Regions from separate parts of the Priestia sp. JSM ZJ58 genome, predicted to be linked through region 1. Evidence: riboswitches for the same ligand, from Rfam matches in the RefSeq annotation. Region 1 holds a riboswitch; each other region holds the start of a gene.

Region 1 (7,394 bases):
GGTCGCGATGCATTTAAGGAAAAACGCAATCCAGACTTCCAACAGTTCCCACGTTTCCCTTAAACAGCTGAAACAGCTTGGTGATTATCATCAGGCTGTTTTTTCAATTTGATTTAGTTAATTAGTATAAAAAGGAGAGAAATTTATGAGTGGCCAAACGATTCCTAATGGGCTTATGCAAAGAGCATATTTGACGCCAAACCGAGTGGCGGTAGAAACACTGCAAACGTCGCTTACTTTTCAAGAGCTTCATAAGCGTGTTCAAAAAGTAGCGCAGCAGCTTTCGTTTAACGGTGTAAAGCAAGGTGATACCATTGCTTTATGCATGAAAAACAGCGTGGAGTTTATTGAGATTTTACATGCGGTTTCTTATATTGGCGCTCGGGTGCTGCTCGTCAATACGCGTTTGACAAATGAAGAAATCAATTATCAGCTAACAGATGCAAACGTGTCGTTGCTTATTACGGATGAAGCATTTTTAACGAGAGAGTTCCAAAGTTCCATTACTCAGCTTCCTTTATCTTCTTTAAAAAGTTCTCCAGAAACAGAAACGTATTTTCAGAAAACGTGGAATCTCGAGGAGACGTTCACCATTATGTATACGTCTGGAACAACAGGTAATCCAAAAGGAGTGCTGCAGACATATGGAAATCACTGGTGGAGTTCCATTGGTTCAGCGCTTAATTTAGGATTAAATGAAAAAGACTGCTGGCTTATAGCGGTTCCTTTGTTTCATATTAGCGGATTATCCATTTTAATGCGGAGCGTCTTTTACGGAATGAAAATCATTTTAGAAGAACGATTTGAAGCAAGAGCGGTGAATGAAGCCATTGAAAACAAAGGAGTAACAATTATTTCGGTTGTCACTTCCATGCTATCGAATATGCTGGATGAATTAGCTGAACGTAAATACCCAAATACATTTCGCTGTATGCTTTTAGGAGGAGGACCCGCACCGCTTACTATTTTAGAGGCTTGTGTGAATAAAGAAATTCCTGTTTATCAAACGTATGGAATGACAGAAACATCTTCACAGTTCGTTACGCTTTCACCTGAAGATAGTTTGCGAAAACTGGGATCAGCAGGTAAACCATTATTTCCGTGTGCAATGAAAATTGTAGATGAGAATGGAAATGAAACACGTGAAGCAGGAGAAATCATTGTTAAAGGTCCAAATGTTACAAAAGGATATTTAAATAAACCTGAAGCTACTAAAAAAGCCCTTCAACAAGGCTGGTTCTATACAGGAGATATCGGGAAAGTGGATGAAGAAGGTTTTCTATATGTATTAGACAGACGTTCGGACCTTATTATTTCAGGTGGAGAAAATGTATATCCAGCTGAAATTGAAAATGTTTTGTTGAAGCATCCCGCTGTTAAAGAGGCCGGTGTAACGGGAGTAGCCGATGGAAAATGGGGACAAGTTCCTGCAGCATGCATTGTTATAAACGAAGACGTTTCAGATGAAGAGTTATCTTTACACATTCAACAATTTTTAGCAAAGTACAAACTTCCAAAGTATTTCGTTCGAGTAGAGGAGCTGCCGCGAACGGCCTCTAATAAAATCATACGCCGGAAGCTATCATCGTTCATACAGAAAGGGATTTAATCGATGATTATCAAAAAAGTACATCTTTATAAAATTGACATGAAGCTTCTTTCTCCTTTTTCAACAAGCTATGGTACGGTCCAGGATCGAGAATTGATTTTGCTTGAAGTAGAAGATGAAAAAGGATTTACAGGATGGGGAGAAGTCGTTGCTTTTTCATCTCCTTGGTATACGGAAGAAACGATTCAGACATGTTTTCATATGTTAGACGATTTTTTAATTCCTTCGCTTCTTCACCAGCAGCTTCAAAAACCAGAGGATGTTCAAAAGTTATTCAAACCTCTAAAGCGGAACAACATGGCTAAAGCAGCTTTGGACTGTGCTGTATGGGATTTGTATGCAAAGCGCCAAAATAAGCCCTTAGCTGAAGTAATTGGCGGAATAAGGCCTGCTGTAGAAGCTGGAGTGGTAGTTGGCTTAAATGATATTTCCATCATGAAAGAACAAATAAAGACTTATATGAAAGATGGTTATAAGCGCTTTAAAGTGAAAATTAAGCCAGGCGCTGACTATGAGCTACTGAAACAAATTCGAGATGAATTTCCAAGCATTCCTCTTATGGCTGATGCCAATTCAGCCTATACGTTAAGCGATAGTGATTCATTGAAAAAACTAGATGAATTGAATTTAATGATGATCGAACAGCCGTTAAGTTCGGATGATATCCTTGATCATCGATTATTACAAAAGCAAATGAAGACGCCGATTTGCTTAGATGAAAGTATTGTGAGCTATGAAGATGCACGTCATGCAATCGAACAAAAAAGCTGCAAGATTATCAATGTGAAAATCGGTCGAGTTGGCGGAATGTCTGTAGCAAAAAAAATTCATGATTTATGCGCCCTACACGGTGTAAGGCTTTGGGTTGGCGGAATGTTAGAAGCCGGGATTTCACGAGCTCATAACATCGCCCTTGCCACACTGCCTTCTTTCACGATACCAGGTGACATTTCTGCGTCGTCTCGCTATTGGGAAAAAGATATTATTAAGCCCGAAGTAGAGGTAGAAGCCGGAGTAATAAAGGTGAAGGAAAAACCGGGGATAGGATACGATATTGATAAAAAGTTTATCAAAACAATCACAGCATTTGAAAAAGAATACAAATAATTAAAAACCGTTTTTTATGAAAAACGGTTTTTTTATTGATGTTGGCAATGTTTAGTAGAAAAATAGGACAAATTTTTTAAAAAGAGCACATTGTTCCATCAAGCGTGTCAAAACATGTTATGATGGAGTAGTTTGATGAAAAAAGTCGAAGGATTTTATCGTAAAAAACAAAATTATTTTTGAAAATAGGTTGATAGTTTTCTAAGTTGTCCTATATAATGTGTTTATAACATAACACAATATGTTGTTTGTTAAACAATAATAAAATACTATATTTTGTGTTTTCCAGTGAAAAAGGTGTCTGATAAAAAGACTTAAAAGGGAATTTGGTGAAAATCCAAAGCTGTCCCCGCAACTGTGAATGCTGATGAAATAAGGAGATCCACTGTGAGTAAACATCATGGGAAGGCCTTAAAGTAAAAAGAAGCATAAGTCAGGAGACCTGCCTTTTTTATGTCGTTTTATCTTCTTCGGGAGGTGAGAGGGTAGAGCGAGGATTGAGAAAAGACTTAGTGTCTTCTTCTATCTTCGTTCTATTCGCTCACCGAGGTACGGTGAGCGATTTTTTATTTTGAAGTGAAGAGAGGAGCCATATTTATGGTGAATACATTAAAGCCTACAATTCTACATGAATTAACTGCATATATTGAACGTTTAAAAAAAGAATTTACGCAACTTGATTTTTCTTTGTATGAGGAAAAGGTTATTCAAACTGTTACAGTAAAGGAAAATATGACGGACGAAAAGGTTGCAAACGTACTAATTTTGGCAGCCCTAGAGCGTATTTCAATGGAAGAACCAGATTGGACGTACGTGGCGGCAGACGTCTACTTAAACGAACTATATCGAAAAGCAGCGGACAACCGAGGTTATGATAAAAAAGAGAAGTACGGTTCGTTTTATCAGCTTATTCAAGAACTAACAAAAATCGGCATTTATAATAAACAGCTATTAAAAACATATACAGAAGAAGAAATTAATGAAATTGCTTCAGTCATTATTCCTGAACGCGATCGTTTATTTACATACATTGGATTGCTGACATTAGCAGATCGCTATTTAGCGACATCACATGATAAGCGTGTATACGAATTACCGCAAGAACGTTTTCTTATCATTGCTATGACGCTGATGTCTCAAGAAAAGAAAGAAAATCGAACAGCATTAGTAAAAGAAGCGTACTGGGCGCTTTCTAGTCTATATATGACGGTTGCCACACCAACACTCTCAAACGCAGGAAAGAGCTACGGACAGCTATCTAGCTGCTTTATTGATACGATTGATGACAGCTTACGCGGTATTTATGATAGCAATACAGATTTGGCCACGCTTAGTAAAAATGGAGGCGGAATTGGTGTCTACCTCGGTCATATTAGAAGTCGAGGAAGTGATATAAAAGGTTTTAAAGGCGTATCATCAGGAACAATTCCATGGATGAAACAGCTAAATAATACGGCTGTAAGTGTCGATCAGCTAGGTCAACGACAAGGAGCTATTGCTGTATATTTAGATGTTTGGCATAAAGACATTTTTTCATTCTTAGACGCGCGTTTGAACAATGGTGATGAACGCCAGCGCACGCATGATTTATTCACTGGCGTATGTTTGCCAGATTTGTTTATGGAAAAAGTAGAAGCACGTGAAGACTGGCACTTATTCGATCCTCACGAAGTTCGTACGCTGATGGGCTACTCGTTAGAAGATTTTTATGATGAAGAAGAAGGCAGCGGTTCGTTCCGCACTCGTTACGCTGAGTGTGTAAACAATGAACAGCTTTCAAGAGAAACAGTGCCTGCTATTGAGATCTTCAAGCGCATTATGCTTTCGCAGCTTGAAACCGGAACTCCTTATATGTTCTATCGTGATACGGTTAACCGAGCTAATCAAAACCGACACGCGGGCATGATTTACTGCAGTAACTTATGTACAGAAATCACGCAAAACCAAAGTACAACGGTCGTAACAGAGGAAATTACGGAAGACGGAAAAATTATTATTACAAAGAATCCGGGCGATTTTGTTGTATGTAATCTTTCTTCTATTAACTTAGCGAGAGCCGTAACTGAAGATGTACTTGAACGTTTAATTCCAATTCAAGTACGCATGCTTGATAATGTTATTGAGTTAAATGATTTGCCGGTACTTCAAGCAAAGCTAACGAATCAAAAGTACCGCGCAGTAGGGCTTGGCACATTTGGCTGGAACCATTTGCTTGCCTTAAAGAAAATAGCATGGGAGACAGATGAAGCGGTAGCATATTGCGATGAATTGTATGAACAAATTTCTTACTTAACCGTGCAGGCAAGCATGAACTTAGCTAAAGAAAAAGGCGCATATCCATTATTTAAAGGCTCAGATTTTGAGTCAGGCGCTTATTTTGAAACACGTGAATACACGAGCGAAGCGTGGAGTGAACTGCGTAGCGAAGTTCAAAGCAATGGGATAAGAAATGGATATTTAATGGCTGTAGCACCTAATTCATCAACATCTATTATCGCGGGTTCTACGGCAAGTATTGATCCGATTTTCCGTAAGTTTTATTCAGAGGAAAAGAAAAACTATAAAATCCCAGTGACGGCACCAGATTTATCGCCAGCAACAAACTGGTATTATAAGTCCGTTTATTTAATTGATCAGCACTGGAGCATTAAGCAAAACGCCAAGCGCCAGCGTCATATTGATCAATCTATTTCATTCAATTTATATGTACAAAATGATATCCGAGCAAAAGAGCTGCTGGATCTTCATATGACGGCATGGAAAGAAAAATTAAAAACGACCTATTACGTACGTTCAACATCAAGTGAAGTCATTGAAGAATGTGAAAGCTGTCATAGTTAAAAGGAGTGAATAATTGATGACAAGCATGTTAAAACGAGAATTAATGAACGAAACAGCTCCGAACCGTTCGACAGGAATCATCAACGGCAAGAGCTCCAATATTCTAAACTGGGATGACGTCCGATTTTCATGGGCGTTCCCTAAATACAAGCGTATGCTAGCTAATTTCTGGACGCCGTTTGAAATTAATATGGGTCAAGATATTAAACAGTTCCCTCAGTTAACCGCTGACGAACAAGAGAGCTTTCTAAAAATTATTGGCCTGCTGGCGCTACTGGACAGTATTCAATCAGATTATGCTAGCAAAGTAGCTGACTATGTAACCGATTCTTCGATTAACGCTCTAATGATTATTTTAGCGCAGCAAGAAGTGGTTCATAATCATTCGTATTCATATGTTTTATCAAGTCTTGTACCAAAAGGAAAACAAGATGAAGTATTTGAATACTGGCGTACAGACGAAAAGCTTCGCGCACGAAATGACTTTATTACAAACGGATATAAAGCATTTAGCGAAGAAGCAACGGTTGAAAACTTTTTGAAGTCTATGGTATATGATGTTATTTTAGAAGGACTTTTCTTCTATAGCGGATTTGCGTTCTTCTATAATCTTGCGAGAAATCAAAAGATGGTGGCGACATCTACGATGATTAATTATATCAATCGTGATGAACAGCTTCACGTTGGGTTATTTGAAAAGATTTTCAAGGAAGTACTAAATGAAAATCCAGCTTATCGTACGGAGGAGCTAGAAACGTTTGTAGTTGAAACGTTCCAAGAGGCAGCTCGTCTTGAAATTGAATGGGCGGAATCTGTTATTGGAGAAAAATTCGACGGCATTACGATGAAAGAACTGCAGCAGTACATTGAATATATGGCGAATAAACGCTGTAATCAGTTAGGCTTCGGTCGAGCTGCTTTCCCAGAAGCACCGATTGAAAATCCTCTTCGTTGGATTATTGCTTATCAAGAGGTAGATTTAGGGAAAACCGATTTCTTTGAACAGAAATCACGACAATATACAAAAGCATCAGATGCAAATGGATTTGATGATTTATAAACACAAAAGCTGACTAATTTCCTTATTGATTAGTCAGCTTTTTTTAAGTGAATAAGTCCAAGTTCTAACGCACGTGTGGTAATTAAGTCATCAATTTCTTCTGGAATGTTTTCAAGTGTTCCCCATTTGTATGTCCATAAATGAGTAAATGATTGTACATAGATTGGAAAGGTTTGTTCATTTGCTTTTATGGCTTCTTCTTTAAAAAAATGAATCAGTTGTTCAGTCTTCATACTAGTCTCCTTTTTTATGATCTTGAAGAGAGAAAAAAGACAACCCAGAGGCTGTCCTTTTGCGGGTTACGCTTCAGTTGGCTTGAACGTTTTACAGTCTGTTTCATAGCTGCTTGCTGCATGTTTTCCGCTATGACTTACTACGTAAATTTCTTCTGCACTGCAGTGATTTCCATTTTTCCAAAAGTGACAGTTATTTACTTCACAAAGAATGTTTTGTTCCAACGTTAACCCTCCTTTGTATGTGATAGCTATAGTATGGTCAAAATTCAACTAACTTATAAGAAAGGTGGTAGACTTTCATTTTAATTGAGAATTTTTATCAATTAAACATTGACAAAGAGAATCATTCTCAATTAAACTGTATATATAGTAAAGAATACAGGTTGTTGTCAAATCATTAAATGAATAATTAATTGGGAGGGAACAAACATGTCATCAGTCATGGTTGTAGGAGGAGACAGGTTAAAGCATATTACAGATCGTCTAGCGGGAGAAGGGTTTAATGAAGTAATTCATTTAGATGGCCGTAAAAGCAATATGG
Region 2 (7,394 bases), 2.8 Mb from region 1:
CCGCTATGTAGCTTATTTAGTCAAACAAGGACTTTTAAATTGGGAAAGTGACGTACAAGAGTTGAATGATGCAATGAAGCGTATAAACGTGGTTCATCAAAATTTTGAATCGTTTTTGGCGTGTTGTGAAGATAATTCTTTTGATGTTGTCTACTTTGATCCTATGTTTCAAGAACAAATTGAGGAATCGAATGGAATTAACGGTATTAAAGCAATAGCACTGTATACCACGCTGACGCCAATGGCTATACAAGAAGCAAAAAGAGTAGCCAAACAAAAGGTCGTGCTAAAAGATCATTGGAAAAGCAGTCGTTTTAAAGAGCATGGATTTACTGTGCAAAAACGAAAAACATCAAAATTTCATTACGGGACAATTGATATACAAAAATAACCAAAAAAGTAAAATTAATTACGCTCATTGAAAAGACTTCCAAAACCTTTTAGGAATTAAAAAGTTTTGGAAGTTTTTTTTATGAATTTCATCTAAAGTTCATAAAAGTATGATATATTTTTGAACATAAAAATACTTTTGTGTTTAAGCATCCAGCAAAAAAGGAATATCTTGTATAGGTTTCCGCTCGGTGTGACAACCTCAAACAGAAGAAGGAAGGTGGTAACTGAAAAGTCGTCAAATGCCCGTAGACAGCATAAATGAATAAGCAAATATAGGTAAAAAATTAATAAGTATGTTACAATACCTAGTGAGTTATGATAATGAATTTTACAATATGAAAAGACCATATGGGAAAAGATGAGAAAGGAAAGATACGAATGCCTAGATGGATAAAAAGAATGCTAATTGTATTTATTACAGTATTTACATTTGGGCTTGTCACTCCACCAGAATATTTATACGTTGATGATGCAAAAGCGGACAAGCAACATAAAGCAGGGTATGTAAGAGAAACAACTCCTGTCACAGCTGTTATAGAAGATATTCATTTGCCATATGAAGAACCAAAATATGAAGACGTTTCATCATTTGTTACGTATGCAATGGAATCAGCTGAAAAACAGTCAGTGGAAAAATTCGGAACAAAAATTGGACCTGTCATTGAAGATGAATTTCGTCTAGCAGTGTTACCTAAAATTGAAGAAGTGCTGACCGACATTGGCACTGAACGTGAACAGTCGATTCAGAATCTCGAGATAAGCGAGCACCCTGCTGCTGGCTACGGTGAAAAGATTTTCCATGTATATGACCGGGAAACCGGTCAGGACTTAATACGGTTTCATGTACGGCGTGAAAATCCTCCAAAAGATGGATACTGGTTTAATTTTCACTATCATGCGGCCGCAGATAATTTTCAAAAGCATTATGATTTAGGGAAAATTTATTGGAACCGAAACATGCCGCCTAAGTGGTTCAGCTGATAATAGACACAACATTCTACAATTTCGAAATGTTAGCTTTTTTAAGCTAGCATTTTTTTACGTCTAAAACCGTTATGGTCTAAATAAGCTGAAACATTAGCACAACGATAAAAAAATCGTTTATAATGAAGTCAGACTTCTTACTATAGAATTGTAGGAAGCAACGAATAGACGCTGGAGGTAACACAATGAAACAATTTACGGAAGAAAAACAATTTCGCGAACAAATTAAGAATGAAACACTAAGCGTTGGGATTTTTACGACAACGTGGTGTCCTGATTGCAAACGTTTGGATATGTTTATTGATGAAATCGTTGACGAAAATACAGATAAAGCATGGTTTAAAATTGACAAGGATGAGTTTGAAGAACTTTCTGCTGAAAACAATGTAATGGGTATTCCTTCTCTTCTTGTATATAAAAACGGTGAAAAAATTGCGCACCTGCACAGTGCAAATGCTAAAACGCCTGAAGCGGTCCGTGAATTTTTAGCAACTCTTTAATTCCCTAAGCTGCGAGAGCATTCTCGCAGCTTTTTTTGTGAGAATGGCTATTTCCATTTTTCGATGAGTGGGGTATACTAGGACAAGTGAATAATCGTAAAGCAATAAGGTCTCAATTTAAAGATTGAGTGAAAAGGGAAGTCTGGTGAAAAACCAGCGCGGTCCCGCCACTGTAAGCGCTTTGTGCGTAAGTCAGGAGACCTGCCTTATTGTTAGCTGTGAAACCTTCGAGGAAGGGTGAAGCAGGGTAATGAACATACATATCAAGTATAGTGAACGGATTCTTTTCCTGCTTATCTTGACGTTACCTGCTTTGCTTTCAATTGAAAGTAAAGCTTTTTTATTTTGAAGCTGCTGCCGAGCAGTATACATAGTCAAAGCGGAAAAAACGGGATAGCGCTGCTTTTTGCATGATCATTTGCTTTTTCTTTAACGTGGAGGTTTCGTATTCACAATGAACAATATATAGGGGGAGTATTTAGATGAAAAAATGGCTTTCGTATTCCATTATTGCGCTGTTAGTCATCGTACTTGCTGCATGCGGTGCAGGCAGCCAAAGCAACAGTGATAAAAAAACGAAGCAAGATACAGAACAAACGTCACAAGCTGCGTTTCCAGTGAAGGTAAAAGACGCGCGTGATAAAGAAATTACGTTGAAAAAACAGCCTAAGAAAATTGTTTCATTAATGCCAAGTAATACGGAGATTGTATATGCCCTTGGCCTTGAAAAAGAATTAGTCGGTGTCACAAGCAACGATGATTATCCTAAAAGCGTAAAGAAAAAAGCGCAGGTGGGAGATATGAACGTTAATGCAGAAAAAGTTATTGCTTTAAATCCTGATTTAGTGCTGGCACACGCTTCAAGTATGGGCGTTTCAGATGAAGTATTTAAACAAATTGAAAGTGCGGGTATTCCGGTATTTGTTGTAAAAGATTCAACAACGTTTGATACGGTTTATGATTCTATTACGCAAATTGGTAAATTAACGGGTAAAACAAAAGAAGCTAATCAAACAATTAAAGACATGAAAGAAAAAGTAGCTTCAATTGAGAAAAAAGCAAAAACGATTTCAAAAGAAGATCGTAAAAAAGTATGGATAGAGGTATCGGGAGCTCCTGAGATTTATACAACAGGAAAAGGTACGTTCATGAACGAAATGCTTACTATGATCGGTGCTGATAACGTAGCGGCTAGTGAAAAGGGTTGGGTTAAGTTTTCTGAAGAGCAAGTTGTTAAGTTAAACCCTGACGTTATTATCGCAACGTATGATGCAGACAAAAATGAGATTATGAAGCGTCCCGCTTGGAGCAGCATGACTGCTGTAAAAGAGGGGAATATTGAAAAGGTTGATCAAAACAAAATCAACCGCTTAGGACCTCGTATTGTAGATGGCTTAGAGGACTTAGCAAAAGCAGTATACCCTGAGGTGTACAATAAATAAAAAGAGGGACCATATTCCAGTTCGAATCGAAAAGGGGATTGGTCCCTTTTCACATCTTAAAATTGAAGAACGGCCTGAGCTTTTAATCATGAAAACCGAGACTTCTTATAAAACATACAGCTCAGGCGTTTTAGGAACAGGCATCACGGAAACGGACACCTTTTACAATCGATTTGTTCATAAAGACTATTATTCAGATACTCCTTCTTTAGAGTATGAGCAATATTTGATGAAAGAAAATGTGCGCCATGAGCAAATCGTAGGGTTGATGACAGCGGTTTGGTTAAAAGAAAGAGCGATTTACTGTTATGAAGGCTACGGAGTAAGAGTAGCTTCCGTGATAACGGCTGGAGTAGGAAACGCAGTGGATATTACAGCTGACGAAGCTGTCCCTTTCTATTCCTCTCCCGGTACAATTAATATGTTTTTTTTCGTGGAAGGCAGGCTTACGGATGCGGCGTTTTTACAGCTTTTTATTGCCGCTACAGAAGCCAAAACAAAAACGCTGTCACAGCTGGGTGTCATAGATCCAGCTACAAAGACGATTGCTACGGGAACATCTACGGACAGTATCTCAGTTGCAGCGTCTCAGCAAGGACCATTATATGAATATGCAGGCTCTATGACCGCTTTAGGTCAAGCGGTAGCCAAGCTGGTAAAAATAAGCTTAGAGCAGGCACTTAAGGAAAAGAGGTGAAGAAATGAGTATTGCACAAGCGATGATTGCACACCTGACAGCCATGACGATTGCTCTACTCATTGACCGAATCATAGGTGACCCAGAAAATTGGCCGCATCCCGTTCGCTGGTTTGGCAAGTGGATTTATTGGATGGATTCCAGATTAAATAAAGGCGCAGGAAAACGATTCAAAGGATTGCTTCTTGTGATAAGTATGGTGGTGCTCGCAGGAGTTATTCCTTTTTTATTCCTTCATGCTTTGTACGGAGTTCATTTTATACTAGGTGTTTTAGTAGAGGGCGTAATGATTGCGACTACTATATCCACTCGTTCCTTAAGCGAAGCTGCTTATAAGGTGCAAAAGCCGCTTCAGCTAGGAGATATGGAGAAAGCTAGATATGAAGTAAGCATGATTGTGGGACGAGATACGGACCGTTTATCAGAAGGAGAAATTGCCAGAGCGACGGTAGAGACCGTGGCTGAAAATACAAGTGATGGTATTACAGCTCCGCTTTTTTATGCATTTATAGGAGGGGGAGCCCTAGCCTTTTTTTACCGAGCTATTAACACATGCGATTCAATGGTTGGGTATAAAAATGACCGCTACTTTCTGTTCGGCTATTTTAGTGCAAAAACCGATGACGTATTAAACTATATTCCAAGTCGGTTAACTGCAGTGGTGATGACCGCTGTTAATGTAGCAAAAAGCCAATATTCTCTTTGGCATGTAACGAGTTTGATTAAGCGCGATGCTAAGAAGCATCCAAGTCCAAATAGCGGATACGGGGAAAGTGCAGTGGCTGCCCTTTTAGGTATTCAACTCGGCGGGCTTAATACATATAAAGGCATAGAATCTAATCGTGCAAAAATGGGCGAACCACTCATTCCCCTGCAACCCGGTCATATTGAACAAGCTGTTTTCATTATGAAAAGGACGGTCTATGCTACGTGGTTATTCTATCTTTTGTTAGGAGGAGTTATTAGTGCTATTACCTACACATGGAGCTAACCCCAATGTCTTTTTAAAAGCAATAGGGGCCGAGAATTTGTCGCATCTAAAAGACTTTAGCGTAAACACAAATCCTTTAGGGGCTCCCCTTGTTCTTCACGAAAAGTGGAACGAATTCAAGGAAGCTGCGTTTAGTTACCCTGATCCTGAAGTAACAGAACTAAAAAATAAACTTGCAGCTCATCATCATGTTTCCGCTGCCCAAGTGCTGCCCACAAATGGGGCCGCTGAAGCTTTTTTCCTTATTGCTTCTTTATTTTCAGGAGAGAAAGCGGGGATTGTACAGCCGACGTTTGTCGAATACGAACAGGCAAGTAAAGCGTATGGATGTGAAGTGACATACGTTCCTTTAGCTGAAGAAAATGGCTGGAGCTGGGATATAGAGTTGATTATGAGTATTCTTCCGGATATAAAAGTACTATGGATTTGTCACCCAAATAATCCAACGGGCGTTATGTATAGTCACGAGGAATGGATGAAAGTAGTAAAAGCTGCTGCTCATCATGGTACATACTTAATAATTGATGAAGCATTTATTGATTTTGTCGAACATCAGCCTTCATTTGATTCTCTTATTCTAAACTATGAACATCTCATTGTTGTGCGTTCGATGACAAAGATGTTTAATATTGCGGGGCTTCGCCTTGGCTATATTTTGGCAAATGAAAAAATTATTAGCAAGATGTCTAAAAAACAACCTCCTTGGAGTGTAAACGGATTGTCGCAGCAAGTAGGGATGATATGTGTAGATGAAAAAGATTTTGTGAAAAAAACCGTACATTATATTAAACAAGAACGAAAACGGATCTTGAGTCAACTAGAAGAATGGGGGCTTTTGGTTTCTCCGTCTCAAACAAACTATTATCTTTGCAGCGTTCCGTCTTCTATTAAAACGCGCGACTGGCTTATCTATTTAGCAAGCCGCGGTGTGGTAGCTCGGCATACTGAAAACTTCCCATTTTTAAATGGACGCTATATCCGTTTGGCTGTGAAAACGAAAGAAGAAAATGACTATTTACTTAACGTAATCAAACAAGGACTCGATGAAATATGATCATCTTTATTAGCGGAGGGGTTCGAAGCGGCAAATCACGTGCAGCGGAGAACATGGTTCAAACTTTTTGTACAAAGCGCGCTGTTTATATTGCCACAAGCCGGCAAACAGATAGTGAAATGCAAAAACGTATCCAGCTTCATCAAACAGAACGTCAAGCGGCGAACACGCCTTGGGCAACGATCGAGCAGTCTGTAGATTTACAACAAATTCTTCCAAACCTTCGAAGTGATGATACTATACTCTTGGATTGTGTCACAAACTGGCTTGCCAATGAGCTTTTTTTAACCGAAAAAAGGTGGCAAACAAAAGAAGGTAAACAAGAGGTTTTTCGTCAGATGATAGAAGCGCTCGATAAGCTGTTTGCGCAGTCTCAGACGGTCGTGCTAGTATCTAATGAACTGTTTGAAGCGGGCGTGTTAGAGGAGCCGACATATAGCTATATGCATATGTTAGGGAAATTACATCAGTATATTGTAGAAAAAGCAGATGTGGCTATTTGTGTAGAAGCGGGACTTTCCCGTTTTAAAAAAGGAAAGGAATGTGTAAGCAAATGAAAGAATGGATAGCCATACTACGAATCTCTCTTCAGTTTTTTACGATCTTACCACTGGCTAAAACCGTTCAATGGACTGAAAAAAGAACGGCACGCTCACTTTTTGTTCTGCCTTGGATTGGCATATTACTAGGTTTAATGTTTTATAGCTTTTTACAGCTGCTTCACTATTCACCTATCACTGCTATTGTTAGCAGTATTTTAGTTTTGCTTTTGCCGCTTGTTTTAACGGGTGGTCTTCATGTAGACGGGTGGATGGATGTAAGTGATGCGTATTTTTCCCATCAGTCAAAGGAAAAGAAACTGCAGATTTTAAGCGATCCGCACGTTGGGTCTTTTGCTATTCTTTCTCTTATTGTTCTGCTTCTGCTGCGCTTTAGTGCAATCTATGAATTAACGTCTCTTTCTTCTTTATCGGTTTGGGCATGTATAACCGTCTTTACACTTCCAAGAATCGGAGCCGCTTTCTTAGTTATGAGAGATAAGCCCGCTAAAGATACGGGGCTTGCTGCTTATTTTCAAAAAGGAGTCACCAAATGGTCTATTTATGCATTTATCGTCATGAGCCTATTCTTAGTTGCTATTTTCATTGTTTTTATAGACAATAAATTCATTATCTTTTTCTTTGCCGGTTTTTTATGGCTCTGGATACGGTTTTATCGTTCGCAGTTTGGTGGCGTAACAGGAGATGTTATAGGTGCAACCATTGAAGGAGGAGAAACGTTTTTATGGATAATTCTTTGGTTATCACATGTATTCGCCATGGCATGACGCTTG
Region 3 (7,394 bases), 2.1 Mb from region 1:
AACAGCATGCTGCGTCCAAGCTCAAAGTCTGCAGACGCGTGAATTACCCGCTGAACAATTGGGTACTGTTCATCTGTAAACGGATGAGGTCCAAGCTCTTCTGTAATCATTTCAAAACTTTTTCCTTCAATTTGCTGAGGCTGAACAGTTAACGGTTTAAATTCTGTACGAAAATCCATCTCAATCAACTCCTAGTTTGGTTTACTAAAGCATGAACCACTTCTTCAAACGTGGAATACACGGTCCCATACTCAATTTTCGGTCGCCCAATCATAATGATATCTAAGCCTAACTCTTTAGCTGCTTCCACTTTTTCATCCACAGATCCAACTTTTCCGCTTTCTTTTGTGACCATGACCGTCACTCCGTATTGCTTATACAGTGCTTGATCAAACTCTTTTGTAAACGGACCTTGAATAGCAATAATATTTTTTTGCGGCAATCCTAACTGCTGACACTTTTCCATATTATCCAGCCTTGGAAGCATACGAGCAACAAGCCGTACATCTGAAAGAGGAAGGAGCTTTTCTGTAAAAACCTGCAGCGTCTTGCTGCCTGTTGTCAGCATAATAACTCCTTTTTTCTCAGCTGCTACTTCAGCTGCTTCTTCATACGTAGAAACCATCGTCATATTGTCGTAGGTAAAAGCCTGCGAAGCCCGCTCATAGCGTATGTAAGGAATCGATGTTTCAGCAGCCGCACCGATGGCGTTTTTAGATGCTTCTTCGGCAAAGGGGTGACTTGCATCCACAATAGCTTTTACACCATGTTCGTTTATAAAAGTCATCATATCTTCTTGTGTGAGACGTCCAATTTTCACTTTCACTTCTGCTCGCTGTAATTCGATTGCTGCATTGTCGGTTACAACCGTCGCCGTAACGTCGTAACCTTCTTTTTTCACTTGAACAGCTAATGCACGTGCATCGCTAGTTCCCGCTAACAATAAAATCATTTTAACTCGCCGACCTTATCTTCATGGTGGTGATGGTCATGATGGTGATCGTGGTGATGGTGATCGTGGTGATGGTGCCCGTGATCATGATCGTGATGATGATGGTGATCAATATGCTCCATAATGCCGAGGCGATATTGACATGTATCGCAGTTCATTTTCACTTCGCCTTCTAATCCTTCTTCAGCACGTTCTTTTAAAATTGTCTGCAGTTTTGGATGAAAACCGAAATAGCCGGCTAGCTTAAACTCAATGTTTTCATGCTGCATTTTATACTGCTTCACCATTTCTTCCAAACGCTTAATTAGTACTCCTGTAAATAAGAAATACGGGAGAATAACCACTTTTTTAGCGCCCAGTTTTAAACATCGTTCCACTCCTTCATCAATCAATGGAGCGGTCACGCCCATAAAAGAAGTTTCGACGATTTTGTAGTTTGTTTTTTCCCAAAGAAGGCGCGTAATTTTATATAAATCACTGTTTGCATCAGGATCGCTTCCTCCTCGCCCTAAGACAATAACAGCCGTGTCTTCAGCTGGAGTTTCTAAATTTTCTCCTGATTCTTGTAATCTCGTTTTTAAAATTTCAAGGGCTTCTTCATGAACGCCAATGGGACGTCCGTACACGAAGTTTACGTGTGGATATTTTTCCTTAGCTTCATCTATAGCCGCCGGAATATGTATTTTTGAGTGGCCAGCTGGCAAGAGCATAATTGGAACTACAACTACATCTGTCGCTCCTTTTGCCACACATGTATCAATGCCTTGACTTACATTCGGACGTTCAAACTCTAGAAAACACGTTTCTACTAAAATAGATGGGTCCCAATCATGCTTCATAGTCGAGATAAACTCGCGAATTTGATCGTTCCCTTCAGGATCTCTACTTCCATGACCGACAAATAAAACTGATTTCATATAATGCCCTCCCATTTTTAATCTCCACACGGAGCTGGTTCTACTTTTATTTTTGGTGTTATATCTTGATAGTCGAATCCATAAACATTCTTCACACGCTTAAAGAATTTATGAAACCGCTCATTTGGATGACCTTTTTCTTTATATTCATGGACAATGTTCTCCACTATTTCAACAATGTCATCGGGCGCTATGCCTTCCGCCACAATTTGACCTGAATGGGCGTTTCGTCCAACCGTTTTAGCCCCTAAAAATAAGTCAAACGCACCTTTTCTGTAGACAATGCCGATATCTTCTTGAACAGCACCGTAACAGGCCATACCGCATCCATTAATACCAAGCTTCAGCTCTTTTGGCATGTCCATTCCACCGAGACGCTTTTGTAATTGTTCCGTATGCGGGATGGCGTCACTTTTTTCTCCATCACAAAAATCACACGCTTTAATTGTAAACACGTCTCCGACTGGAGATAGTAAAAAGGAAGCTGATTGGAGCTTTTTAATAATCACATCTGGCTGAGCCGTTGGAATTTGCAGTTTGATTTGATGGTCAGGCGTATACTCCATCGTACCTTTTTCACCAACAACTTCTGCTAGTGTTGTCATTTGAACGGGCGTAAACTTCTTATTTGCAAGCCCTGGACTAACTGCCACTTCAAAAATAGACTCAATTGGCTGGTGTACGACCGGTGAAGTAGTTTCACCTAAAATTGCTTGAAGCGCTTCTTCTGCCAGAGCTCGTGAAGCTGCTTTTTCTTCTTTTGTGTTCTGAACATCTTCAATAGCTGAAGCCGTTTGCTTTACAGTCTCCTCTTGATCAAGAGCCCATGGTTCTGCTTCTTTTCGAAGTCGCTGATGCGGTCTTAGCGGCTGCTCTGTTTGGTTGAGGGTATATTTACGCTGATACCCGCGCGGTGTAATCATTAAGTCATCGTAAAAGAACGTAGATGAATTTCCGACAACAACGGTAGTCAGCATGCCTATTTCATGATTTAACATGTCTTTTAAATTGGTCATTACCACTTCTTCACGGTCACGATAAGCGCTTTTCACAAGACCAACAGGCGTATCGGGGGAACGGTATTTTAATAAAATCCTTTGCGCTTCCACAATTTGTCTTGTGCGTCTTCCGCTTTTCGGATTATAAAAAGCTACTACAAAATCTGCTTGTGCAGCTGCTTCGATTCGTTTTTCGATTAACTCCCAAGGCGTAAGGTGGTCACTTAAACTAATCGTACAGGCATCATGCATCACGGGCGCCCCAAGGAGGGATGCGCATGAATTAATAGCCGAAATGCCAGGAATCACTTCCAGCTCTACGCCCGTTTCTTTTTTCCATCCTTTTTCAATCAACACTTCATACACAAGGCCGGCCATTCCGTATACTCCTGCATCTCCGCTTGAAATGACCGCCACGGTTTTTCCCGCTTCAGCTTGCTTTACGGCTTCTTGTGCACGGCTTACTTCTTCGGTCATTCCTGTACTAATAATTTGCTGATTCGTTAATAGTCCTTGAATTAATTCCACATAGGTTTTATAACCAATGATCATATCACTTTCTTGAATGGCTTCTCTTGCTCGCTGTGTAATATGTTCAAAGCTTCCTGGGCCGAATCCAATAACTAACAGTTTACCTTTCATGCTAGCTCCTCCTTTATGCGTTACTTTTTACTTTGTCAATTCCTTCTATGGAGTCACTCTTTTCCGGAGAAACAAAACCGTTTTGATCATATTCATAAATAAGTGATTCCTTTATACTGCAGCCTCCTGCTAAATGTTCTTCAACAATTCGATGAGCTACGTTTTCAGTGACCTGCTTGTACCAATCTCCTGAAGGGTACACGATAGCTACAGGAGCATCTTTGCATCTTCCGTTACAGCGCGTACGGGTTGTGTGAACCGCTTCATCTAGATTCAGTTCAGTCACTTTATTTCGAATAGCTTGCGTGGCTTCTTCTCCACCTTTTCTCATACAGCTGCTTCCATTACAAATCAATACGTGATGTTTTGTTCCATTTAAGTTCCACGTCGTCACACTTATTCGCTCCTTTACTAAAAAAACGCCTCTATCAATGATAGAGGCGCAGAAAAATTCAAACTAAGTTTTTGCACTTCCACCTATATCCCGTAGGGTAAGCTTCGCATTAGAAAAAGGCTGGTTTCCTGACTTCGATTCATCACTTGATTGCGCCTTCCCGAATACAGTGGCATATGCAATCAGCTCCTCTTCACAGTGGCGGGTACCGCGCTGGCTTCACACCAGACTTCCCATTTAACGCAATGTGAACATTGCGCACCTTTTTTGCACGATATGTAGTTTTGTGCTACGAGAAAAACCCGCTTCGCTAATATGCGAGCGGGTAAAACGTCAGAATAAAAGTGTACACGAATGCCACTTTAAGCCAACGTTTCCCTTCCCGCTCCCCGGAGAAATAGAAACTTCACAATAAAGACAGGTCTCCTGACTTGTGTATCATTCTACTTGAGAACCTTCCCGTGATTTTTCCACAGTGGTTATACTCGTTCGTCCACACTTACAGTTGCGGGGGCAGTACTGGTCTTTCACCAGTTTCCCTATTAAGCCTTCTTGGCATCTTTACTGTTGCTGTTTGATATATATGAACCTTTTAAACTATCAGAATAATAGAAGTAACTACCATATCATAGCGTACATTTTTTTTTATTTCAACTCTATTCTTTTCGTAAGATACAAGAAGCTATGAAAAAACAAGAGCATAAAGTCAGCTCTTGTTTTTTCATTATATAGCTACTAATGTTAAATGAGGATCATTATAATACACGACTTCTGAAAGAACTTTACAGCCATTTGTTTTTGCAAAAGCTTCTCTCGCCTGCGTTTCAGTTTCAAATTCAAACATTTTCATTTCTTTTCCAGCATATACCGTCAGTACCCACATGAAAAGATTCGCCTCCGATTATTGTAGTGATCGCTATATCCACATTATGACGAAACCATATCCTTTTGAAAACCCATTCTACAAAACTTGTCACAAGAAACTTTTAAAAATTTAAAAACATTTTAACTTCTGTAAATGAACAAAATGTACAAAAGGTTTAAGCCGTATTATACCTCTTTAAAAAAGGTGCTTTTTTTACCAACTGTTGCTTCACCAGTAAAAAAATATATAGTATTTATTAAAAAAAGAAGCCGGACAGCCGGCTTCTTTTTTAGGAAAGGAAAGTACAGACATCACAGTCCCGTCCTGCTCTTTGTTTTGCATAAAAATACACTAATTAAATATTCCTTTCTTAAAGCAGAACCATGTTCGATTGCACATAGTGGTAAAGAAGCTTGTACGTATGGTTTAATGAATCTTGATGCGTTCTCTCAAACGCATGAGAAGAATCAATTCCTGGACCAATTAAGCCGTGTACGATGTCATGCCCGGCACGAATAGCAGCAGAAGCATCTGATCCGTAAAACGGATAAATATCTAATTTGTACTGAATATCATGCTGCTTAGCTAGCTCCACCAAATGCTTTCTCAAACCGTAATGATATGGGCCGCTTGAATCTTTTACACAAATAGACACGGTGTATTCATCAGTAGATTGTCCATCTCCCATGGCACCCATATCAACCGCTAAGTATTCTACCGTTTGAGGCGTAATATTAGAATTTCCTCCGTATCCAATTTCTTCATTATTTGAAATAAGAAAGTGCGTAGTGTATGGCAGTTCGATCTGCTCTTCTTGAATTGTTTTCATGAGCTGAAGCAATAAAGCTACGCTTGCTTTATCATCGAGATGACGAGATTTAATAAAACCGCTTTTTGTTATTTCTACACGAGGATCAAACGAAACAAAGTCGCCGACTTCAATTCCAAGACTGCGAACATCTTCTGCGCTATGTACTTTTTCATCCAATCGAATTTCTATATTATCTTGATTTCGCTCAGCTTTACCTGCATCTTTATACACATGAACAGATGTTTGATGCATAAGGATGGTCCCTGTAAATACTTCTCCTGCTGACGTTTCGATTTCACAATATTCTCCTTCAATGGAATTGTAGCGGAACCCTCCAATCAAGTCGATTTTCAGACGTCCACTCGGTTTGATTTCTTTTACCATAGCACCTAATGTATCGACATGAGCCGTCAGCATGCGGTGATGATCCGTATCTTTACCGGGAATAGTAGCGACTAAGCCTCCTTTTCGATTGCGATACGTTTGAATATTTAGCTCTTTTACATAGTCTTCGACAAATGAAATCACCTTTTCTGTATTTCCAGAAGGACTGGGAATCGAAACAAGCTTTTTAATTAACTGAACAGTTTCCGTCATTATGACACTTCCTTTGTCTCTCATTTCTTTTATTTTACCATATGTTTCAAAAAAGATAACAGGCAGCTCCAAACAAAAAAGCCAGGCAGCTGCCCGGCTTTTTTGTTTTAAGCTATGTTTGATTTCTTTAATTCATTTGTGTAATTTAATGATTTTTGCTTATCAAACTCGCCTTCAGACTTGGACATTACAATTGCAGCTAAAGCATTTCCTACTACGTTAACTGTGGTACGCATCATATCAAGAATGCGGTCAATTCCTGCAATAAATGCCATGCCTTCAAGAGGGAAGCCCATAGATTCAAGCGTAGCAAGTACAACTACAAACGATGCCCCTGGTACACCAGCCATCCCTTTTGAGGTTAACATTAGCACAAGAAGGAGCTGAATTTGATCCATAATGGAAAGGTCAATGCCGTACATTTGAGCAATAAACAGCGATGCCAGCGCCTGATAAATGGTTGAACCATCTAAATTAAACGTGTAGCCTGTTGGAATAACAAACGATGTAACCGATTTAGAACAACCGAAGTCTTCCATCTTTTTGATAAGAGATGGTAAAACGGCTTCTGAACTTGCTGTTGTAAAAGCAAGAAGCAGCTCGTCTTTTAACACTTTTATGAGCGTAAACATGCTTGTTCCAGCCATTTTAGCAATAATTCCAAGAACCACAAGCACAAAGAAAATCATGGTGAAGTAAACGGCGAACACTAATTTCCCTAATGGAATAAGTGATCCGACACCAAACTTTATAATATTAACACCAATAAGTGCAAATACACCTACTGGAGCAAATTTCATCACCAAATTAGTTACCCAAAACATTGCATCCAAGACGCCTTCAAAAAAGGCTAAAACAGGTTTTCCTCTCTGTCCAATCGAAGCTACGCCTACACCAAACAGTACGGAAAATAAAATGATTGGTAAAAGATCGCCTTCTGCTACCGACTGAAAGACGTTTGTCGGAACAATATGAAGAAGCTCCTGAGCAATCCCTGTACTTTCAGACGTTTTTGCCGTTGCCTCATATTGAGAAATATCGCTTTTTTCAATATGTCCCATATCAACCCCTGCACCAGGATGGAATAAGTTCGCGGCAATAATCCCCACTACAATCGCAATGGTTGTAACAATTTCAAAATAAAGAATTGTTTTTCCGCCAAGCTTACCTAATTTTTTGATATCGCCTACTCCTGCGACCGCTACGATTAATGCTGAA
Region 4 (7,394 bases), on a different contig from region 1:
TTCACCTGAGACTGAATAAATTTATTAGTGAATCTGGCAAAGCGTCAAGACGCGGGGCAGATAAGTTAATTAGTGAAGGAAGAGTAACCGTTAATGGAAAGGTTGCAAAAATCGGAGATCAAGTTAAGCCTGGCGATGATATTCGAGTAAGCGGCCAACAGCTTCGGATTGCTCGAAATAATGTATATATTGCACTTAATAAACCAGTCGGCATTACAAGTACGAGTGAGAAAAAAGTAAAGGGAAACATCATTGACTTAGTCAATCACCCTTTGCGTATTCATCATGTCGGACGACTAGATAAGGATTCAGACGGCTTAATTTTACTTACAAATGACGGCGATATTATTAACGAAATTTTACGTGCAGAAAACAAGCATGAAAAAGAATATATTGTTGCAGTAGATAAGCCGATTACACCCGAGTTTATCAAAAACATGTCTGAGGGAGTAAAAATTTTAGGTACAAAAACGCTTCCTTGTAAAGTGACACAGCTGTCTAAGTACGAGTTTCAAATTATTTTAACACAGGGCTTAAATCGTCAAATTCGCCGTATGTGTGAAGTGCTCGGATATGAAGTATACCGACTTCAGCGTACGCGTATTATGAATATTCACTTAAACAACTTGCCTGTTGGGCAATGGAGAGATTTAACGAAAAAAGAGCGTACGCAGCTATTCAAAGAATTAGACTATGAACCTAAAGAGTGGTAAATCAAAAGACACCAGCCTGTTAGACTGGTGTCTTTTTTTATTCGCATACAACTACTTGTCTAGAAAATACGCTTTTGCGCGCTACGCAGCGATCTGAAATAGAAAAGCCAGCTTCATGAATCATATGGTCAATCGTGTCTACTGTAATTACGACTACTTTATCCGCAAAGCGGCGAGCGTGTTTTAAAATAGAAAGCTGATCTTCAGGCGTCGCGTGGGTGTAGAGATTGTAAGGCATGTCGATGATCGCTACGTCATAGTGAGTGGTAACATCCGAAATCGGTCCGGTTTTGACATCACCCTTTAAGCCGAAATGCGCAATATTTTCACGAGATCCGTCGGTCACAAGTGGGTTGATATCGCGTCCTACAATATCAATGCCCATTGAAAGAGCTTCTACGAGGACTGTACCAATACCACAGCATGGATCAATCGCTTTGATTCCTTCAGGCTTTGGAACGGCAATGTTAGCTACAGCTCTTGCAAGGCGGGTACTGAGTGCCGTAGAGTATTCACGCGGTTTCTTCAAATGATGCAGCCATACAGCTTCGCTTTTTTGATATTTTCCAAAATACCAGCGTCCTCCAAATGGAACAATTCCAAACAAATGGTCAGGGTTATGCAAGTCTGCTTCTGCTACAAAATGCCAACCCACATCACGTTCAATCGCACGCTGACCTTTATAGCTTATTTTTTGATCTTTTTCTAAGTCATTAATTTTCATAAAAATGAGTTTAAATGTTTGATCTCCAAGGTCAATATCTTCTACTTGTTTGCAAATATCTGCAAGGTCATCTGATTCATACATAATATCTAATCGCTCTTTGATAAAAGGGCTTCTGCTTGGATCAAGTTTAACGGCGCTTTTTATGATAGGTTTCTCAGTTTCAATTTCAAAAAGAGAGCGTCTCTCTAATTGACATAGTGAGAGTTCCTCTTCGCTGCATGCGTATGTGTAGATATACTGAGGCAGCTGCGTATGGTTATTCAATATCGTATCATCCTTTATCGTATCTAATTATCCTTCTTCTCAAACAATAGCGAGAAAAGAAGAGAAAAGCAACGAATTTAAATATATTTGGCTGTGAATACTAAATTGAAGCGCTACATAGTCCACTTATTTGACAAAACATGCTAAAATAACTGATGATAACCTGCATGTGCTGCTGTTTATACAAAAGAACTGGATCAAGGTTTCTCAAAAATCATTTATACACTGCTGACATTTTGATGAATAGGAGAGGCTACGTGATGTCTAAAAGTGATCATGAAAAGCAACAGATGAGTCGGGCTGATATGAAAAAACAAGCTAAAACATCCTCGCAAAACCTTGTGATGAACGTACTCATTGCCATTGTATCTGCATGTATTTTAGCTCTTATTATAAATATTTTTGTACTAATGAAATGAGCCGTTATGCTGCTCATTTCTTTTTATTAGGTTCAGCTTTTATTGAAGAGTTTGAGGTCTCTTTCACTAGAGAGCACATTGTGAATAGCGTATCTTTTTTTTACAAATGATAGTTGTGATATGATAAAGCAATAATACATTAGACAAAAAGCTGGAGGTTACTTAGTATGCCATTACTTAGATTTGATGTAATAGAAGGAAGAGACGAAAAAGAGTTAAAAACATTACTAGACGCTACTCATCGAGCGATGCTAGAAGCCTTTGGCGTCCCAGAACGCGATCGTTATCAAATTGTACATCAGCATCCTGCTCATGAAATGATTATTGAAGATACAGGTCTTGGCTTTGAGAGAAGCAAGGATTTGGTTATTATAAGTGTGACGAGCAAACAGCGAACAGAAGAGCAAAAACAAGCTCTTTACAAATTAATTGTAAAAGAGCTGGGAGAAAGCTGCGGAATTCAGCCAAGCGACATTATGATTTCAATTGTTGAAAACGGTAATGCTGACTGGAGCTTTGGTATGGGAGAAGCTCAATTCTTAACTGGGAAATTATAAAATGGTTTATTATCTAGAGAAGCCCTTATTTCTAAGGGCTTTTTCTCATTTTGTCTATAAAAATATTATTCTCTTAGTCACATCTTACTCAAAATTAAATACAGACATCTGTCAAATGAATGATACAATAAGCTTATATACCGTTTTGAGTGGGAAAACCAAAAAAGAGTTCGGCGTACTAACTTCGGAACAACAATAATTTTACATAAAGATGTAAAGATTTAAAGGTTAAAAGAGAAATGTATAAAATCTGTAAAACAAAAGAACAGTTACGCGTTAAACATAGGAGTAAAAGGTTCTTCACGTGTTTTTTCGGATAATAAGAGAAAGTAATTTTGATCATTGAGGAGGAACTTAGAATGTTTGGATTTGATGGAGATGTATCGCCATTAGTGCGAATTAAAGTAATTGGAGTCGGCGGTGGAGGAAATAACACCGTTAACCGTATGATTGAACATGGTGTACAAGGGGTAGAATTTATCGCCGTTAATACGGATGCTCAGGCGCTTAATTTATCTAAAGCAGATGTGAAAATGCAGATTGGTGCGGCATTAACGCGAGGATTAGGTGCAGGAGCTAATCCAGAAGTAGGAAGAGAAGCTGCAGAAGAAAGCAGAGAGCAAATTCAAGAAGTACTGCAAGGCGCAGATATGGTATTCGTAACAGCTGGCATGGGGGGAGGCACTGGTACTGGAGCAGCTCCGGTTATTGCCCAAATTGCCCGTGAACTAAATGCTTTAACAATTGGAGTAGTTACTCGTCCTTTCAAGTTTGAAGGAAATAAACGTACCAAGCAAGCAGTAGGCGGTATTACTGCGATGAATGAATCGGTAGATACCCTTATTGTCATTCCAAACGACCGTTTGCTTGAAATCGTTGATAAAAAGACACCTATGCTTGAAGCATTCCGTGAAGCAGATAATGTTCTTCGCCAAGGTATTCAAGGTATTTCAGATTTAATCGCTGTTCCAGGGCTGATTAACCTTGACTTTGCTGATGTAAAAACAATTATGTCTAATCAAGGATTTGCGCTTATGGGTATCGGACGAGCTTCGGGATCAGATCGAGCAATTGAAGCAGCGAAAAAAGCGATTTCTAGTCCGCTGCTAGATGCATCGATTGATGGAGCAAGAGGCGTGCTGCTGAACATTACGAGCGGCAGCAGCCTGAGTCTTTACGAAGTACAGGAAGCAGCAGATATTGTCACGTCCGCTTCTGATCAGGACTTAAATATGATTTTTGGATCTGTGATTAATGAAGATTTAAAGGACGAAATGATGGTAACCGTTATTGCCACTGGATTTGATGATAAAGATATTTCACCATCAGCTTCCACTTCTAGAGTTTCAAGAGCACGCTACTAAATTAAATAACCAGCTTTTATGGTGGCAATTGTTTTTCAATTGCCTTAAAAGGGAATCCGGTGAAAATCCGGAGCGGTCCCGCCACTGTAACAAGGAGCCTTATGTCAAAAAGCCACTGTCTATTTAGAGACGGGAAGGCGGTATAAGGCAGTGACTTGAAGCCAGGAGACCTGCCATAAATCGCAGCACACAATAACCTACGAGGATAGGGAGGTGTTTTGGCAGAATCAAAAATACGATAAACAAGGGATACGTTTATCTGAATTTGTTGTGAAGGCAAGCACTTCTTTTTAGAAGTGCTTTTTTTGTGTATTAAAATAGAAGGTGGAAAAATGAATGATAAATAATAAAAAACTTGTATCTATGATATTTCTCATGTTACTTTGCCTCACTGCTTGCGCTCCTAATGAAGAGAGCGTAAGTATAAAAGAAAGAAAGAAAACGGATAAAAGTGTGACGTTTTTATTTAATTTTACATCTGCAACGCTTGATCCTCATACGGACGATAATTATACAGCAGTTCGTGGGGGAGTAGGGGAGACGCTTGTTAAAATCAACGACGATTTAAAAATAAAGCCTTGGCTTGCTGAAAAGTGGGAAACGAAAGATAACGGCCTTACATGGACATTTATGATAAGAAAGAACATCACGTTTCAAAACGGAAAAGCGCTGGATGCAAATGCCGTTAAGTCTTCTCTTCAAAGAACGATAGACCAAAGTTATGCGATGAAAAACGCTTTAAATATTAAAGAAATGAAAGCGAACAGTCATGCGCTGACAATTACATTAAAAGAACCAATGCCTAAATTTCCTTCTGAATTAGTGCATCCAAATACAGCTATTATAGATGTTAATGCTTCTAATATAGCTAAGAAGCCCATTGGTACGGGTCCATTTCGCGTCTTGTCTTTTGATCAAGGAAATCAAGTAAAATTAGAAAGATATGAAAATTATTGGGGTGGAAAAGTGAAATTGAAAAGTGCGATCTTTGGATTTAACGAAGATGCTAATGCGCGAGTTGCTGCTCTTCAATCTGGAACAGCCGATATTATTTATCGCCCGCCTTTAGAAAGCTTGGGCACTTTACAAACAGATCCGTCTTTTAAAGTAAGTGGAGTACCTAGTGTGCGCACCCATTTATTGCTTTACAATCAAACTAATGACGCATTAAAAGACGAAAATGTAAGAAAAGCTATCGATACCTTATTGAACCGAAAAGAAATTGTTAGCAGCATCATGAACAATCAAGCGGCAGCGGCTCGAGGTCCATTTTTACCCCAATTTCCTTTTGCTGATAGTACTGCTAATGAGCAAAGAGGTATGACATCTGCTAAAAAATATTTAGAGAAAGCAGGCTATCAAATCAAAAATGACAAAGCAATCAAAAATGGAAAGCCACTATCGCTCTCTCTTGTCACATATAGTTCTTTGCCAGAACTGCCTTTAATTGCTCAGCTTATACAGTCTAATGCCAAAGAGTTAGGAATTACTATTAAGATTCACCTAGTTGAAGATAGCGATGAATATGTAATGGCAAAAGATGATTGGGATTTAGCATTGTACAGCCTTATCACAGCACCTAGAGGAGATGCCAGCTATTATTTAAGTACGAACTATTTGCCCGGCGGTGGTTTAAATGCCAGCCGGATTAATGATGATACGCTAACAAAAATGATAGAACAGTTAAATTCAACAGTAGATGACGCAAAACGAGATCAGTTAGCCAAACAAGCAACCGCTTTGATTAATAGAAAAATGCTGACGTCATCGATTGTACATCCAAACATTGTTGTTGCTTATAATCAAAAAGTGAAAAACTGGACAACAAATCCAAGCGAGTATTATATGCTGACTCAGCATTTAGACGTAACGCCGTAGTTAACATTGCAGCATAAGCAGAGAAAAGAAAAAGTATACAATGATCGCTAAAAGGATGTGACAGTAAACGTGCATGAAGTACAAATGTATCAAATTAAAGAAGTAAAAGAAAAGGATGCTGAAGTGATTCAGTTTGTCATGAATATGCGGAATGAGCTATTTCCTATGCTGGAAAAAAATCGGCTTCCTGTGGATTTGCTTCATTTTAATGAACATTACGTTCAAGCGAAAGACGCTGCTTTTTTTGCAGCTGTTACGGAAAATCAACAAGTAATTGGAACCATTGGTTTATACGCTTACGATGGACGGTTTCATGCATTAAAAGAGCGATATGAACATAGAACTGCAGCTGAGATTGTAAAATGCTATGTCGATCCAGCGTACCGGCGTCTAGGCATTGGACAGCAGCTGTTAAAAGCAGTTGAACAATTTGCCCAAAGTCATTTTTATGACACGCTGTATCTGCATACTCATCCTTTTTTACCTGGCGCTATTCCTTTTTGGGCTTCACAAGGCTTTATCAAAAGGCTAGCTGAACAGGATGAACCATGGAATACGCTGCACATGGACAGAAAAATACAACGAGTCGTAACGTAACGAGATCATACAGTAATTACCATGGAATCTGTATATGGGCTCATGCTATAATGAACGTAACTTACATTTATAGCCTGTAGGGCAAGTCCTTACAGAAAAGAACCACGTTTCGAATTGGCTGAAACGTGGTTCTTTTCTGTAAAAAACAAGTAACAAAATATTTTTAAAAATATATATGAAATCGCTTTCAAAATAATGAAATATATTATATAATTACTAGTGTTGTGTTGTACTTTGTTAGTGTTAAATCAATATCCTACATGTGTGAGCCGATTGCCTTATGGTAGTCGGCTTCCTTTTTTTATAGTAGGAGTCTAAAGGGAAACAGCGTTCGTTAAAATGGCTGTAATTGTCATGATAATAGTTGTCCCAAAGGCCCACTTGAAAAGAAAGAAAAGTAGCAATCATGCCAAACCCTAACAAAGAAAGCATTATCCATCACCTCTTAAAAAAGTTAGAAAATTCTATTAATTTATGTTATAGCATTAGATTTAATGTTAAAGTTTGGTATTTTTAAGTAAGGTAACTTCAAACTAAAACTAAAAACTAAAAAAGCCGCCTTGTAGGCGACTGGTTTAAGCTAGGTCAGCTGTTATGGACTGCTTTTGAAGGTGATCAGACAGCAGGCTGTAGGCGATAATCTTCTTTTTGTATTGTTTCACGACGTCGACATGATCATGATAGCTGTATACGCATAGTCGAACATCGTTTTTCCCTTTTTTCGTATCGATAACAAGTGGAGTTTCACTGTCTTCTAGGTGTTTATAATAGTCCTTATTTCCTTCATGGACATAATATTGTTTTAAAAATGTTGCTTTATTAAAATAATCAATCACTTGCATTTTGTCTTTGCCTTCTAAATGTTTCCCATCAAC

Evidence for each region. A riboswitch is a leader RNA that binds a small molecule or an ion and turns the genes downstream of it on or off. The one in region 1 is predicted to bind cobalamin.
Region 2: linked by a shared signal. The riboswitch ahead of ACH6EI_RS14775 (ABC transporter substrate-binding protein) and the one ahead of ACH6EI_RS00085 (ribonucleoside-diphosphate reductase subunit alpha) in region 1 are both predicted to bind cobalamin.
Region 3: linked by a shared signal. The riboswitch ahead of ACH6EI_RS11265 ((2Fe-2S) ferredoxin domain-containing protein) and the one ahead of ACH6EI_RS00085 (ribonucleoside-diphosphate reductase subunit alpha) in region 1 are both predicted to bind cobalamin.
Region 4: linked by a shared signal. The riboswitch ahead of nikA (nickel ABC transporter substrate-binding protein) and the one ahead of ACH6EI_RS00085 (ribonucleoside-diphosphate reductase subunit alpha) in region 1 are both predicted to bind cobalamin.

What each region holds. Positions count from the first base shown of each region.
Region 1 is NZ_JBISEM010000001.1:15,353-22,746, forward strand. It holds gene menB (1,4-dihydroxy-2-naphthoyl-CoA synthase) at 1-63, shown strand, start outside; gene ACH6EI_RS00075 (o-succinylbenzoate--CoA ligase) at 146-1,609, shown strand; gene menC (o-succinylbenzoate synthase) at 1,613-2,716, shown strand; cobalamin riboswitch at 2,995-3,180, shown strand; gene ACH6EI_RS00085 (ribonucleoside-diphosphate reductase subunit alpha) at 3,314-5,557, shown strand; gene ACH6EI_RS00090 (ribonucleotide-diphosphate reductase subunit beta) at 5,574-6,617, shown strand; gene ACH6EI_RS00095 (hypothetical protein) at 6,647-6,850, opposite strand; gene ACH6EI_RS00100 (DUF1540 domain-containing protein) at 6,917-7,075, opposite strand; gene ACH6EI_RS00105 (DUF2325 domain-containing protein) at 7,283-7,394, shown strand, end outside.
Region 2 is NZ_JBISEM010000001.1:2,795,955-2,803,348, reverse strand. It holds gene ACH6EI_RS14790 (class I SAM-dependent methyltransferase) at 1-391, shown strand, start outside; gene ACH6EI_RS14785 (YpjP family protein) at 772-1,374, shown strand; gene ACH6EI_RS14780 (thioredoxin family protein) at 1,563-1,877, shown strand; cobalamin riboswitch at 1,968-2,100, shown strand; gene ACH6EI_RS14775 (ABC transporter substrate-binding protein) at 2,360-3,319, shown strand; gene ACH6EI_RS14770 (adenosylcobinamide amidohydrolase) at 3,408-4,016, shown strand; gene cbiB (adenosylcobinamide-phosphate synthase CbiB) at 4,021-5,007, shown strand; gene cobD (threonine-phosphate decarboxylase CobD) at 4,982-6,061, shown strand; gene ACH6EI_RS14755 (bifunctional adenosylcobinamide kinase/adenosylcobinamide-phosphate guanylyltransferase) at 6,058-6,618, shown strand; gene cobS (adenosylcobinamide-GDP ribazoletransferase) at 6,615-7,388, shown strand; gene ACH6EI_RS14745 (histidine phosphatase family protein) at 7,346-7,394, shown strand, end outside.
Region 3 is NZ_JBISEM010000001.1:2,115,205-2,122,598, reverse strand. It holds gene ACH6EI_RS11285 (precorrin-8X methylmutase) at 1-179, opposite strand, end outside; gene cobK (precorrin-6A reductase) at 185-952, opposite strand; gene ACH6EI_RS11275 (sirohydrochlorin chelatase) at 949-1,869, opposite strand; gene cobJ (precorrin-3B C(17)-methyltransferase) at 1,887-3,509, opposite strand; gene ACH6EI_RS11265 ((2Fe-2S) ferredoxin domain-containing protein) at 3,523-3,903, opposite strand; cobalamin riboswitch at 4,005-4,184, opposite strand; cobalamin riboswitch at 4,303-4,481, opposite strand; gene ACH6EI_RS11260 (hypothetical protein) at 4,628-4,786, opposite strand; gene ACH6EI_RS11255 (M42 family metallopeptidase) at 5,139-6,176, opposite strand; gene ACH6EI_RS11250 (cation:dicarboxylate symporter family transporter) at 6,284-7,394, opposite strand, start outside.
Region 4 is NZ_JBISEM010000005.1:100,308-107,701, reverse strand. It holds gene rluF (23S rRNA pseudouridine(2604) synthase RluF) at 1-713, shown strand, start outside; gene ACH6EI_RS25400 (TRM11 family SAM-dependent methyltransferase) at 751-1,704, opposite strand; gene ACH6EI_RS25395 (hypothetical protein) at 1,965-2,123, shown strand; gene ACH6EI_RS25390 (tautomerase family protein) at 2,291-2,680, shown strand; gene ftsZ (cell division protein FtsZ) at 3,040-4,044, shown strand; cobalamin riboswitch at 4,047-4,237, shown strand; gene nikA (nickel ABC transporter substrate-binding protein) at 4,381-5,922, shown strand; gene ACH6EI_RS25375 (GNAT family N-acetyltransferase) at 5,992-6,519, shown strand; gene ACH6EI_RS25370 (YfmQ family protein) at 7,095-7,394, opposite strand, start outside.